Regions from separate parts of the Bradyrhizobium sp. USDA 3256 genome, predicted to be linked through region 3. Evidence: predicted binding sites of a transcription regulator. Region 3 holds the regulator's gene; each other region holds the start of a gene.
What was found. The regulator LexA, encoded in region 3, represses DNA repair genes until DNA is damaged. The targets are predictions, from matches to a motif close to TGTTCNNNNTGTGTTCNG.

Region 1 (4,210 bases), 340 kb from region 3:
GGCACCGGCCGACGCCCGGCAACAAGATTTAGAAAAATAATAAAGAAATCAGTATCTTGCCTTATCGACACTTCCTCCGCGAGTGTTGCATTTGGGAGACTGCGTTTCCGGTTGAATCAGCGTATAGCTCCAACCGTGGCGCGGGCGCTCGCGTCTGGGATCGTGCTTCGGGACCGTTTGGAAGCCGATCGGGGAGTTGGGGGACTGATAATGAAGAAGTTTTTGCTCGGTACGGTTGCTCTGATTGCGTTTGCTGCGCCTGCAGCGGCCGCCGACCTCGCTGCGCGCCCCTACACCAAGGCGCCGCCGCCGGTGGTTGCACCGATCTATGACTGGACCGGTTTCTACATCGGCGCCAACGGCGGCTGGGGCTCGAGCCACAATTGCTGGGACCAGCTCCCGGCCGGCATCTTCCTCGCCTCGGACGGTTGCCATGACGCAACCGGCGGCGTCGCCGGTGGCCAGATCGGCTATCGCTGGCAGGCCGGCACCTGGGTGTTCGGCCTTGAAGCGCAGGGCGACTGGGCTGACCTGAAGGGCAGCAACGGCAGCGCGATCTTCCCGGGCCTGTTCACCAACCAGTCCAAGATCGACGCATTCGGCCTGTTCACCGGCCAGATCGGTTACGCCATCAACAACGTGCTGCTCTACGCCAAGGGCGGCGCGGCGCTGACCGACAACCGCTTCAACACCTACTTCACCCCGACCGGCGTGCTGGTCGGCAGCGCCAGCGACACCCGCTGGGGCGGCACCGTCGGCGCCGGCATCGAAGTCGGCTTCGCGCCGAACTGGACCGCAGGCATCGAATACGACCACCTGTTCATGCAGGACAAGACCTACAACCTGATCGCCCCCAACGGCACGCTGAACAGCACCATCCGCGATCGCCAGGACGTCGACCTCGTCACCGTCCGCGTGAACTACAAGTGGGGTGGCCCGGTCGTCGCGCGCTACTGATCGCGCCAGGCCGATTTGATCCAGACGAAGGGCCGGCCTCGCGCCGGCCTTTTTGTTTGTGCTGGTTTGTGCGCCGGCTTTTTCGTTGCGTGTACACGCGCACCTCACCGGGGCCGTTTTCGGTGCGTTGTGGTTTCGTGGATACACACGTTCCGGCATTTCTCTGTAGAAGCACCAGCACGTCACGCGACACTGCTGTGACGCTCTCTTCAAAATCTTTGAAGGGACAACAAGAAAATGAGCAAGAAAAACGGGACTCGGACTTTGAAAATCAGGAATGTTTTGCTGGCCTCGGCCGGCATGTTTGCACTGAGCGCTTTTGCACCGGCGATGGCTGCCGACATGGCGGCACGCGCGCCTTACGTGAAGGCTCCGCCGCCGGCGGCGATCTACAACTGGACCGGCTTCTACGTCGGCGGCTTCGGCGGCTACGCCAGCGAGAACTCCGGCACCCCGAGCATGGAGGGCGGCTTCGGCGGCGGCACCATCGGCTACAACTGGCAGGCCGGCAACATCGTGTACGGCCTCGAGGTCGACGCTGCAGGCGCTGACATCGACGCATCGGTCTCGACGCTCGGCGTCACCGCCCGCAGCAAGATCGACTCGCTCGGCACCGTGCGCGGTCGCCTCGGCTTCGCCGTCGACAAGGTGCTGTTCTACGGCACCGGCGGCTACGCCTGGGCCAACAACGAGGTCAGCGTCACCGCGCTCGGCGTGACCGCCTCGCAGAGCAACTTCCACTCCGGCTGGACCGTCGGCGCCGGCGTCGAAGCGTTCATCGCGCCGCAGTGGTCGATCAAGGGCGAATACCTGTATCGCAGCCTCGACAGCGAGACCTATTTCGGCGTGCCGTCCGGTACGCTCGAGCTGCACAGCGCCCAGTTCGGCGTGAACTATCACTTCGGCGGCCCGATCGTCGCCAAGTACTAAGACAAGTATTGAACGAATTGCTGACCGCCGTCGGCGGTCGGATCGCACCGAAAGGCCGGCCTCGCGCCGGCCTTTTTGCGTCAGGGAACCGGCGCTGCTGACGGCTGCTGCCATCAGGCAAACTATCCGTTGATGGACGCTATTCAGCACTGGAAATTGTCGGCCGTTCTTCCTACGTTCCAGTCTTCACACCCCATCGGCGCAAGGTCCCGGCATCACCGGCGATGCGCGCCCAAAAGGCGCCCAAGCATGCGCCCGGAACTGTCGCAATGGATGAAGTGCTCAAGGCGAAGCGCCAACAGAACGCCGGCTCCTCATCGCGCGCCATCACAATCCGTGGCGCGCGCGAACACAATCTGAAGAACATCGACGTCGAGATTCCCCGCGACAAGCTCGTGGTGTTCACCGGCCTGTCCGGCTCCGGCAAATCCTCGCTCGCGTTCGACACCATCTATGCCGAGGGGCAGCGCCGCTACGTCGAGTCGCTGTCGGCCTATGCGCGCCAATTCCTCGAGATGATGCAGAAGCCTGATGTCGACCAGATCGACGGCCTGTCGCCGGCGATCTCGATCGAGCAGAAGACCACGTCGAAGAACCCGCGCTCGACCGTCGGCACGGTCACCGAGATCTACGACTACATGCGCCTGCTCTGGGCGCGCGTCGGCGTGCCCTATTCGCCGGCCACGGGGCTGCCGATCGAGAGCCAGATCGTCTCGCAGATGGTCGATCGCGTGCTGGCGCTCCCCGAGGGCACCCGTCTCTATCTGCTGGCGCCGGTCGTGCGCGGCCGCAAGGGCGAGTACAAGAAGGAGCTCGCCGAGTATCTCAAGAAGGGCTTTCAGCGCGTCAAGATCGACGGCACCTTCTATGAGCTGTCGGAGGCGCCCGCGCTCGACAAGAAATTCCCGCACGACATCGATGTCGTGGTCGACCGCATCGTGGTACGCCCCGACCTCGCCCAGCGCCTCGCGGAAAGCTTCGAGACCGCGCTGAAGCTCGCCGAAGGCCTCGCCGTGATCGAGTATGCCGACGCACCGGCGGCGGCCGCGGGTGAAAAGGAAGACAAGAAGAAAACGGCAAAAATCCACGACAAGAGCGGGCCGGAGCGCATCCTGTTCTCGGAAAAATTCGCCTGCCCGGTGTCCGGCTTCACGATCCCCGAGATCGAGCCGCGGCTGTTCTCGTTCAACAACCCCTATGGCGCGTGCCCGGCCTGCGGCGGCCTCGGCGTCGAGCAGCATATCGACGAGGACCTGGTCATCCCCGACAAGGAGCTGACCCTGCGCAAGGGCGCGATCGCGCCCTGGGCGAAATCGTCCTCGCCCTATTACATCCAGACCCTGACCGCCCTCGGCAAACACTACAAGTTCACGCTCGACACCAAGTGGAAGGACCTCACCAAGAAGGTCCAGAACGCGCTGCTGCACGGCTCCGGCGACGACGAGATCAAGTTCTCCTATGAGGACGGCGTCCGCTCCTACGACACCAAGAAGCCGTTCGAGGGCGTCGTCACCAACATCGACCGCCGCTACCGCGAGACCGAGAGCGAGTGGGCGCGCGAGGAGCTCGGCAAGTATTTCTCCGACGTGCCCTGCGAAGGCTGCAACGGCCACCGGCTGAAGCCGGAGGCGCTGTGCGTCAAGATCGGCGGCAAGCATATCGGCGAGATCTCGGAGCTCTCGGTGAAGCGCGCCGGCGAATGGTTCGAGACGGTGCCGGAAGCGCTCAATGCGCAGCAGAACGAGATCGCGACGCGCATCCTCAAGGAGATCCGCGAGCGCCTGACCTTCCTGCTCGACGTCGGCCTGAACTACCTGACGCTGTCGCGCTCCTCCGGCACGCTGTCCGGCGGCGAGAGCCAGCGCATCCGCCTCGCCTCGCAGATCGGCTCAGGCCTCACCGGCGTGCTCTACGTGCTGGACGAGCCGTCGATCGGCCTGCACCAGCGCGACAATGCCCGCCTGCTCGACACGCTCAAGAGACTGCGCGACCTCGGCAACACCGTGGTCGTGGTCGAGCATGACGAGGACGCGATCCGCCTCGCCGATTACGTGCTCGACATCGGCCCCGGCGCCGGCATGCATGGCGGTCACATCGTCGCCGAGGGCACGCCCGACCAGATCATGCGCAACCCGAAATCGCTGACCGGCAAATATCTGACCGGCGAGCTTTCGGTGCCGGTCCCCGACCGGCGGCCGCCGAACCACCGGCGCACCATCAAGGTCGTCAACGCCCGCGGCAATAACCTCAAGAACGTCTCGGCCGAGATTCCGCTCGGCCTGTTCACCTGCGTCACCGGCGTCTCGGGCGGCGGCAAGTCGAC
Region 2 (4,210 bases), 5.0 Mb from region 3:
CCGGCGCCGGCGAGCAGCGGCGCGACATTGACGCCGATCTCGCTGAGCGCGGTGAGCCCGACCACCGCGACGATCATGCAGAACAGCGCGGTGCGCAGCATCGGCTGGAAGGTGCGCAGGCGCGCGGCGCGGGCGTAATGCCCCTCGCGCGACAGGGTGTCGATCTGCCGGTCCATCAGCGCATTGGCGACTTCCCAGATCACGGCCGCGGCCAGCGCGGCAATGCCGATCGTCACCAGCGCCGAGATCAGGCGGCTTCCGATCTGGCCGCCATAGAACCAGACGATGGCGTCGACGCCCCACACCTCGAGCAGCGCGACGAAGCCAATGAAGGCGATCACCGCCGTGACCACCTTGCGCAGCAACGGCAGATAGCGGTTGGCGCGGGTCTCGAGCCCCGGGAAGCGCTGGATCAGCTCCGGGCTGATGCGGAAGCCGCGATCGATCAGGCTCAGCACCACCATGGTGACGAGGCGGGTGACCAAGAGCACCGCGATGGTGCCGACGAAATATTGCAGCAGCAGCGAGTAGCCGTTGCGGATGTTGAGCGCCCACACCGCCCACAGCGCGAGGTCAAGCGCGATCGCCAGCACATGCCAGAGCGCCGCGAGCCGGTTGCGCGCCCGCGCCGCAAACCCGATGCGATCGGCCGGGGCGCGGATGACGTCGGCGACCTGCCGGCGGCACTGCAGGATGATGACGACGACGAACAGATGCACGACCAGCATCACGAGCCGGATCAGCGCGGCATAGCCGGCGCGATGCAGCCCGAGCAGCAGCGCGACATTGGCAAAGGCGATGCCGGAGACGCCGACGGCGACGATGCGCCGGGCCCAGATCTCGATATAGGCCGCGGTCTCGGCACGGACGCGGAACAGGCCGAACGGCCCCGCCAGCGCGCGCACCGCGCAGATCAGGACGCGCGAGAACACATAGGCGTTGACGACGGCAAGGATCACGAGCCGCGTGGTCGACTGATCGCCGATCTCGGTGCCGAGCAGCGCGGTGGCGATGCCGCCGAACACGACGACCGGCAGCAATTCGAGCAGCAGGCGGCCGAGCACGAAAGGCAGCCGGACCAGCGACTGCCAGGCCCGCGCCAGGCTGAGCCGGCGCCGCTGCAATTCGGGCGCCGGCGTAACGTCGGCAACCGACGACGGCGGATCGACGCTGGCGAGCGTCTGCACCGGCACGCGCGCGGTCTGCGGCAGCCGCGCTTCCAGGAACGCGACCGGCCGCTTGATCAGGCGGAACACCACCCATTCGGCGGCGAGCGCGCAGCCGAACACCAGCGCCAGCTTCCAGGCGATGTCGATCAGGAGGCCATAGGCGGCCGGATCGTTGGCGGTGCGCACGAACCAGTAATAGAACGCCGGGAAATGCGTCAGCGTGCGCGCGACGTCGGTGACCTCGCGCGACATCTCGCCGACCTGTTCCGACACCATCAGCAACAGCTGTGCGCCGAGGCTGTCGGCGGTGAGCGGGATCGGCGAATGCTGCTCGGGCGCAGGCGCCGGCTGCGCCGCCGCCTGCGGCGAGGCATTGGCGATGGCGCGCAGGGTGTTGATGATCTCGCCGCGCTTCTTGTCATCCTGCAGCGTGTCGAGCGCACGTTTCGCCTGCTCGGGCGTCAGCGCGTCGCCGGTAGCGGGTTGCGGCGGCGCCGGCTTGGCGGCCGGCTGCGCAAGCGCGGGAGAGACGAACAAAGTGAAGACGAGAAGCAGCGCAAGGCGAAGTTTGTGCGACACGAGGGCCTCATAAAATAACTGCGCGACCGCAAACCCTTGGGAGGAATCTGCTCTCGCGCTCGCGCCATGTCGGATACTCCTTTTCGCCCCGATGGTGTGTCGGAAGTTTGCCGCTGTGACGGCCATCTCTTGGCATTTGCCGCAACACAATCGTCACAGGCGTTGAGCCGCGTTTACACTTCCAGTGCGCGTTCCCGGCCGATCGGCTCGCTACACGTCAGGGATGAGAAGGCAGAATCTTTCGCTTGACGCGCAGGAGCCGCCGTGATGTTCTTATTTTGTTCTTTGTTCCCAATTGCGTTTCGGGGGTCTCATGCACGACGTGTTTAGCGACGACGGTCCGGTACGGCTCTTCATTCACGACGACGATGAGACCCCGCTGGAATTCGTGCAGGATTTGTTGCGTACGGTGTTCGGGAAATCCGAGCAGGAAGCCATTGCCTCCGCTGCCTTGATCGAGGCCAAGGGCGCCATTCCGTGCGGTCCCTATCCGGGACCGGTGGCTCGGGCAATCTTCAACTCGGCGAAGTGGCTGATCCGCTCCAACGGCCAACCGTTGATGATCACCACGGAGTCCGCCGACGCCAGCCGCCCCTGCGATCTCTGCGAAGCCCCGAGGGCCGTGACGGAGATTCTGATCTCCGGTACGACTGCGTCGCTGTGCAGCGACTGCCTGCTCGCTGCACGCCGCAGCTCGGAAGAATTGCCGGGCGAGACGTTTCGGTCCGCTTACGTTGCGCTCGACTGGCATTTCGCCGGCGTGCCACGCAACCTGATCGTGACACGGGCGCGACAGTTTCCGGGCCACATGCGCGCCGACGTTCAGGTCGCGATCGACAAGCTGTTCACCGATCCGATCCACTTCTTCGGCATCCATGAAGAATATCGCTACGAGACGCTGGACTTCGCAGCGCTGATGAAGGCCGGCCGGAATGCACCGGCGATCGCGCCGCCGCAATATCGCGACGTCGATATCGGCGAGGCCGAGCCGGTGAAATGCCTCGCCAATGGACTATGGCTGTGCCGAACCGGCGAACTGCGCTACGCCGTGCTGCTGACCTTCCATCGCGAATATAATCACGAGCCGTCGCTGCGAATCGAGCTTGCGTTGCCCGCCGGGGCGACCGGCAATGCTTTCGTGCAGCGCACTTTCGCCGAACTGGAAGCCGCCGTACATGCGGCGCGATCCTATCGCGGCAAGATCCTGTCACTGGAGGATGGCGCCAATTATCGCGGACGTTCGCGTGGCTTGACCGTGCATCGCCTGCCGACGGTCGCTCGCGATGACGTGATCCTGCCGGACCGAACGCTGCGGCTGCTCGACCGCAACGTGCTCGGCTTTGTCGAAAGCCGCGATCTGCTGCGCAAGCTCGGCCAGTCGACCCGCAAGGGCATCCTGCTCTATGGCCCGCCCGGCACCGGCAAGACCCACACCATTCGCTATCTCGCCACCAACCTGCCGGATCACACCACGCTGATCATCACCGCCGAGCAGGTCGGTCTGCTCGGCGCCTATATGAACCTCGCGCGGCTGCTGCAGCCGACCATGGTCGTGATCGAGGATGTCGACCTGATCGCGCGCGACCGCGAGGACATGGGCGGACCGTGCGAGGAATCCCTGCTGAACAAGCTGCTGAACGAGATGGATGGCCTGAAGGAGGATTGCGACATCCTGTTCGTGCTGACCTCCAACCGTCAGAGCTGGAAAGCGCGCTGGCCGGCCGGCCCGGCCGCATCGACCAGGCGATCGAGGTGCCGCTGCCCGACGAGACCGGGCGCGGCAAGCTGATCCGGCTCTACGGCAAGGGCCTGCCGCTGGAGCAGCCCGTCATCGACGACGCCGTGCGACGCACCGAAGGCGTCAGCGCAGCCTTCATCAAGGAGCTGATGCGCCGTCTCGCCCAGGCCAGCATCGTCAGGGACGGTGGCCGCGAGGTCACCTCCTCCGACGTCGACGGCGCGGTGAACGAAATGCTGTTCGACGGCGGCCGGCTCAACGCCAAGCTGCTCGGCGGCGCGCAGGGGATGAGTGCCGGGTGATCGCCGATCAACCCGCAAGAGCAACCGGCAGCAGCAACTCCCGCTCGCCAGCAACGACGCGGGCAAGCTCTTCCGACACGCGCGCGAGCACGCGGTCCCAGGCCTGCGGCTTGTCCTGGCGGAACAGTCGCATGGTCGGATACCACGGCGTGTCGGAGCGGTCGCGCAGCCAGCGCCAGTCGAGCGCATAGGGACACAACATCCAGACCGGGCGACCAAGCGCGCCGGCGAGATGCGCCACCGAGGTGTCGACGGCGATGACGAGATCGAGCGCGCAGCAGGCTGCCGCGGTGTCGGCGAAATCGCCGAGCGTCGGCGCGAGGTCGATGATGTCGGCGCCAAGGCCCCGCAGCACCGGCGCATCGTCCGGCCGCGGCTCCTTCTGCAGGCTGTAGAACTGCACGCCCGATGTGACCAGCCGC
Region 3 (4,210 bases):
CTGCTTGCGCTGTTTCCGGCGCTGACGGCGGCGCATCCGATCAAGAAATGGGCCGCGGCGGCCGCGCTGGTCGCCGCGGCGTTCTATCTGTTGCTGTCGGGCGCGGAGGTCGCGACGCAACGGTCGTTCTTCATGACCGCCGTGGTGCTGCTCGCCGTGATCGTCGACCGACGCGCGATCACCTTCCGGACGCTGGCAGTGGCGGCGCTGATCGTGCTCGCGATCGCGCCGGAGGCGCTGGTGCATCCCAGTTTCCAGATGTCGTTTGCCGCGACGCTCGGGCTGGTGGCGCTGGTGCAGATCGGGCTACCGAACCTGCTGGCGTCGCCCGACCATTCGGCAACCGCGCGGGTCGCGCTGTGGGGCGGGCGCGAGCTCACGATGCTGATGCTGGCCTCGCTGGTGGCGGGGCTGGCGACGACGCCCTATGCCGCGTTCCATTTCCATCGCGTGACGCCCTACGGGCTGCTCGCCAACCTCGCGGCGATGCCTGTCGTCTCGGCGGTCGTGATGCCGGCCGGCCTGCTCGGGCTCGTCGCCATGCCGTTCGGCTTCGATGGACTGTTCTGGGCGATCATGGGTCTCGGCATCGACTGGATGATCCTGGTGACGCAATGGGTCGCCGCACTCCCGGGTGCGGTCGGCCGCATGGCGGCGTTCGGCATCGGGCCGCTGATCGCAGCGAGTGCCGGCATCATCCTGCTCGGGCTGCTGCGCACGCCGCTGCGCTGGTCGGGCGCGGTGCTGCTGCTGGTGGCCTCGGTCTGGGCGCTCAGGGTGCCGCAACCGGACGTGCTGGTGTCGGGCGACGGCCGCAACGTCGCGGTGCGTGGCGGTGACGGACGGCTGCATCTGATGCACAGCGCCAAGGATGCATTTTTGGTCAAGGAGTGGCTGGCGGCGGACGCCGACGCGCGCACCGCCACCGATGCGTCGCTCGGCGAGGGCGTCTCCTGCGATGCCGGCGGCTGCGTGACCCAGGGACCCGGCGGCGCCTTCGTCGCGCTGGCGACCCGGCCGGAGGCGCTGGCGGACGACTGCGAGCGCGCAGCCCTGATCGTGACGGCGCGGCCGGCGCCGCAGGGCTGCGCGGCATCGGTGATCGATGCCGAGCGGCTGCGCCGCCACGGCGCGCTGGTGCTGCGACGGATCAGGGACGGCTACGCCGTCGATGCAGTCAAGCCCGGCGGGATCGACCGGCCGTGGTCGCCGGCGGTTCCCGGCGACGGCGAGAGCGAGACGACGCTACGCGCGCCCGCCGCCGCGCCGCGGCCTGCGGTGGATGCGACGCCGGCTGAGACCGATCTGCAGGGCGATGATTAGCTGTGGTCTGGCGAGGGGCCGCTTGGCAGCTCGAACAGGCCGAGATGATATTCGTCGGAGTCGGGGGCGTCGGGCTTCTTGACGAGAGTAAAGGAAGCCTCGGGAAATTGCTCCCAGACTTTCAGGTCGTCGGCCGTTACCGTCAGCCAACCGAACCGGAACAGGTAGCGGCCCGGTTCCGTGACGCGTCCAGCCTTTTGCCATGTGACCTTATCGACCACCGCGCACGTCCTCCGTGCCCGATGATGCGCCAAGGCGCCGGCCGACGCAAATCTCCTTCTGCGCCCCGGAAGCGGGAGTCCGGGGTCGCCCGAAATTGCTTAGGTCATTCGCCGCCGAACAGCTCATTCCGCGGCGACGATGCGCTCAACCCAAAAACAGCGTTGCGAATGCGGAGGGCCGCCGCTCCACAACCTTCGGCTTCTGCTCGACCGGCGGATGCAGCGCCGGCAATTGCAGCACGCTGACGCGCTGTCCCTCGACCAGCTGGGTCACCAGCACATGGCTGCCGTCGGGGAATTCGACCGCGTCATGATGCCGATCGGGCACGTCGGGCTCGACTTCGTTGAACACGCCGACGCGATAGTTCAGCGTCTTGGTCCAGATCCAGCGGCTGTCGTAGCGAACGTTCTCGGCGAAAGCGAGCTCGGTGCCCGGCAGCATGCAGACCGCGACAGTGGGATCGTTCTCCGAGGCAAAGCCGCGGGTCGACGTGCCGCGGAACGTCGTCGTGATCAGCGTCTCTCCGACAATGGCGGGGCGCGATGCCACGGCGTGCAGACTATAGTCACACATCGGATGGCTCCTCATTTCGAGGTAGCGACCCGTGCCTCTCCTTGAGGCATTAGGGCCTCTACCAGAGTGGACGATAGCGAACGAGCGTCTGCTCGTTTCTGGGCGATTGTACGACTGGTCCGAGATCGCTCCGATCACAAACACGCGACGCTGCGCGAGAGGTATCGGAGCGCATCGGGCAGGCCGTACGCTACACTATCATGCAAGGAACGATCCGACGTGTTGCTCGTTCCCGGCCGCCGCAAGTATTTGCAATTCAGTATTTGCGATAAAGGCCGATCAGCTTGCCCTGGATGCGGACCCGGTTCGGCGGCAGGATGCGCACTTCATAGGCGGTGTTGGCCGGCTCGAGCGCGATCGATGCGCCGCGGCGGCGGAAGCGCTTCAGGGTGGCTTCCTCCTCGTCGATCAGCGCCACCACGATGTCGCCGGTATTGGCGACGTCGTTGCGCTGGATCAGCGCCATGTCGCCGTCGAGGATGCCGGCATCGACCATCGAGTCGCCGCGCACCTCGAGCGCATAGTGCTCGCCGGCGCCGAGCATGTCGGGCGGCACGCTGATGGTGTGGCTGCGGGTCTGCAGCGCCTCGATCGGCGTACCGGCGGCGATCCGGCCCATCACGGGGACCGCGACTGGACGGTTGCCGTCGTCCTCGGCAATCGGCGGCGTGCTGGCGCGCCGGCCGAGGGTGCCTTCGATGACACTGGGCGTGAAGCCGCGGCGACCGTTGCCGGCGCCGGCCGAGAGTTCGGGCAGCTTGATGACCTCGATGGCGCGGGCGCGGTTCGGCAGGCGGCGGATGAAGCCGCGCTCCTCCAGCGCAGTGATCAGGCGGTGGATACCGGACTTCGAGCGCAGGTCGAGCGCATCCTTCATCTCGTCGAAGGAGGGCGGTACGCCGGCCTCTTTCAAACGTTCATTGATGAAACGCAGTAGTTCGTACTGTTTGCGCGTGAGCATCTCGAGTATTCCCCCGGTTGATAGCGTCGTTCGATTCCGAGACTCTTCTGGTGGGGCCTGCAGGCCGGGCCTGACCTCAGGAGCATGTGCTCAATGCACCTGCTTCCACGCGGCTTCCCGATTGTAGACACCAGTACTCGAAACAAATCATGAACGGACACTATATGTTCGATATGTGTTCCGCAACCACTTAATTTCCGGTGAACGTGTCGGGCAACGCACAATCGGCGGGGCGCGAAAACCCTATTCGGGCAGTGTCAGAATTTCGCATTCGCTGCCTTTGACGGCAGCCGCCGCAAACGGCGGACGCACGAGAAGCGCCCGTGCCGCAGCGAGATTCCCGAGCAGCGACGAGTCCTGCTGCGTCACCGGGGTTGCGACCAGCGTGCCGTCCTCGCGCGCTTCGAGACGCGCACGCAGATAGTCCTCGCGCTGGTCGTTGGCGGCGAGGTCGCGGCCGAGCAGGGCGCTTGCGCGGCGATGATGAATCACTTTCCGGCCGCTCAGCGCCCGAATCAACGGCACCAGGAACAGGAAGGCGCAGACATAGGACGACACCGGATTGCCGGGCAGGCCGATCACCCGCATCGCGCCGAGCCGGCCGTGCATCATCGGCTTGCCGGGCCGCATCGCAATCCGCCAGAACGCCATCTCGACGCCCTCGGCTTCCAGCGACCGCTTGACGAGATCGTGGTCGCCGACCGAGGCGCCGCCTGTCGTGATGAGGATATCGGCGCCGGCCTCGCGTGCCCGGCGGATGCCGGCCGTGGTCGCCTCCACCGTGTCGGCGGCAACGCCGAGGTCGACGGTCTCGGCGCCTTCGGCGCGCGCCAGCGCCCGCAGCGCGTAGCCGTTGGAATAGACGATCTGGCCGGGACCGGGCTGCGAGCCCGGCATCACCAGCTCGTCGCCGGTCGCCAGCACCGCGACCTTCGGGCGGCGGCGCACCGTCAGTTCCGGATAGTTCATGGCGGCCGCCAGCGACAGCGCGCGGTCGGACAGGCGGCTGCCGCCGGCGAGCAGCACCTCGCCCTCACGGAAGTCGACCCCGGCCTGGCGGATGTGCCGCCCGACGCTGGCGGCCTCCGAGATCGTGATGTGGTCGCCGTCGACGGCGGTGTCTTCCTGGAT

Region 1: a site for LexA is predicted at 2,052-2,069, ahead of uvrA (excinuclease ABC subunit UvrA). Genes of this name have one in related genera too.
Region 2: a site for LexA is predicted at 2,017-2,034, ahead of ACVWY5_RS41870 (ATP-dependent Clp protease adaptor ClpS). Genes of this name have one in related genera too.

The regions. Positions count from the first base shown of each region.
Region 1 is NZ_JBSSAE010000002.1:3,135,878-3,140,087, reverse strand. It holds gene ACVWY5_RS16365 (outer membrane protein) at 211-957, shown strand; gene ACVWY5_RS16360 (outer membrane protein) at 1,228-1,887, shown strand; gene uvrA (excinuclease ABC subunit UvrA) at 2,157-4,210, shown strand, end outside.
Region 2 is NZ_JBSSAE010000002.1:8,479,735-8,483,944, reverse strand. It holds gene ACVWY5_RS41875 (mechanosensitive ion channel domain-containing protein) at 1-1,748, opposite strand, end outside; gene ACVWY5_RS41870 (ATP-dependent Clp protease adaptor ClpS) at 2,062-3,537, shown strand; gene ACVWY5_RS41865 (hypothetical protein) at 3,501-3,788, shown strand; gene ACVWY5_RS41860 (tetratricopeptide repeat protein) at 3,796-4,210, opposite strand, start outside.
Region 3 is NZ_JBSSAE010000002.1:3,475,195-3,479,404, reverse strand. It holds gene ACVWY5_RS18055 (ComEC/Rec2 family competence protein) at 1-1,323, shown strand, start outside; gene ACVWY5_RS18050 (hypothetical protein) at 1,320-1,544, opposite strand; gene ACVWY5_RS18045 (hypothetical protein) at 1,690-2,118, opposite strand; gene lexA (transcriptional repressor LexA) at 2,375-3,079, opposite strand; gene ACVWY5_RS18035 (molybdopterin molybdotransferase MoeA) at 3,323-4,210, opposite strand, start outside.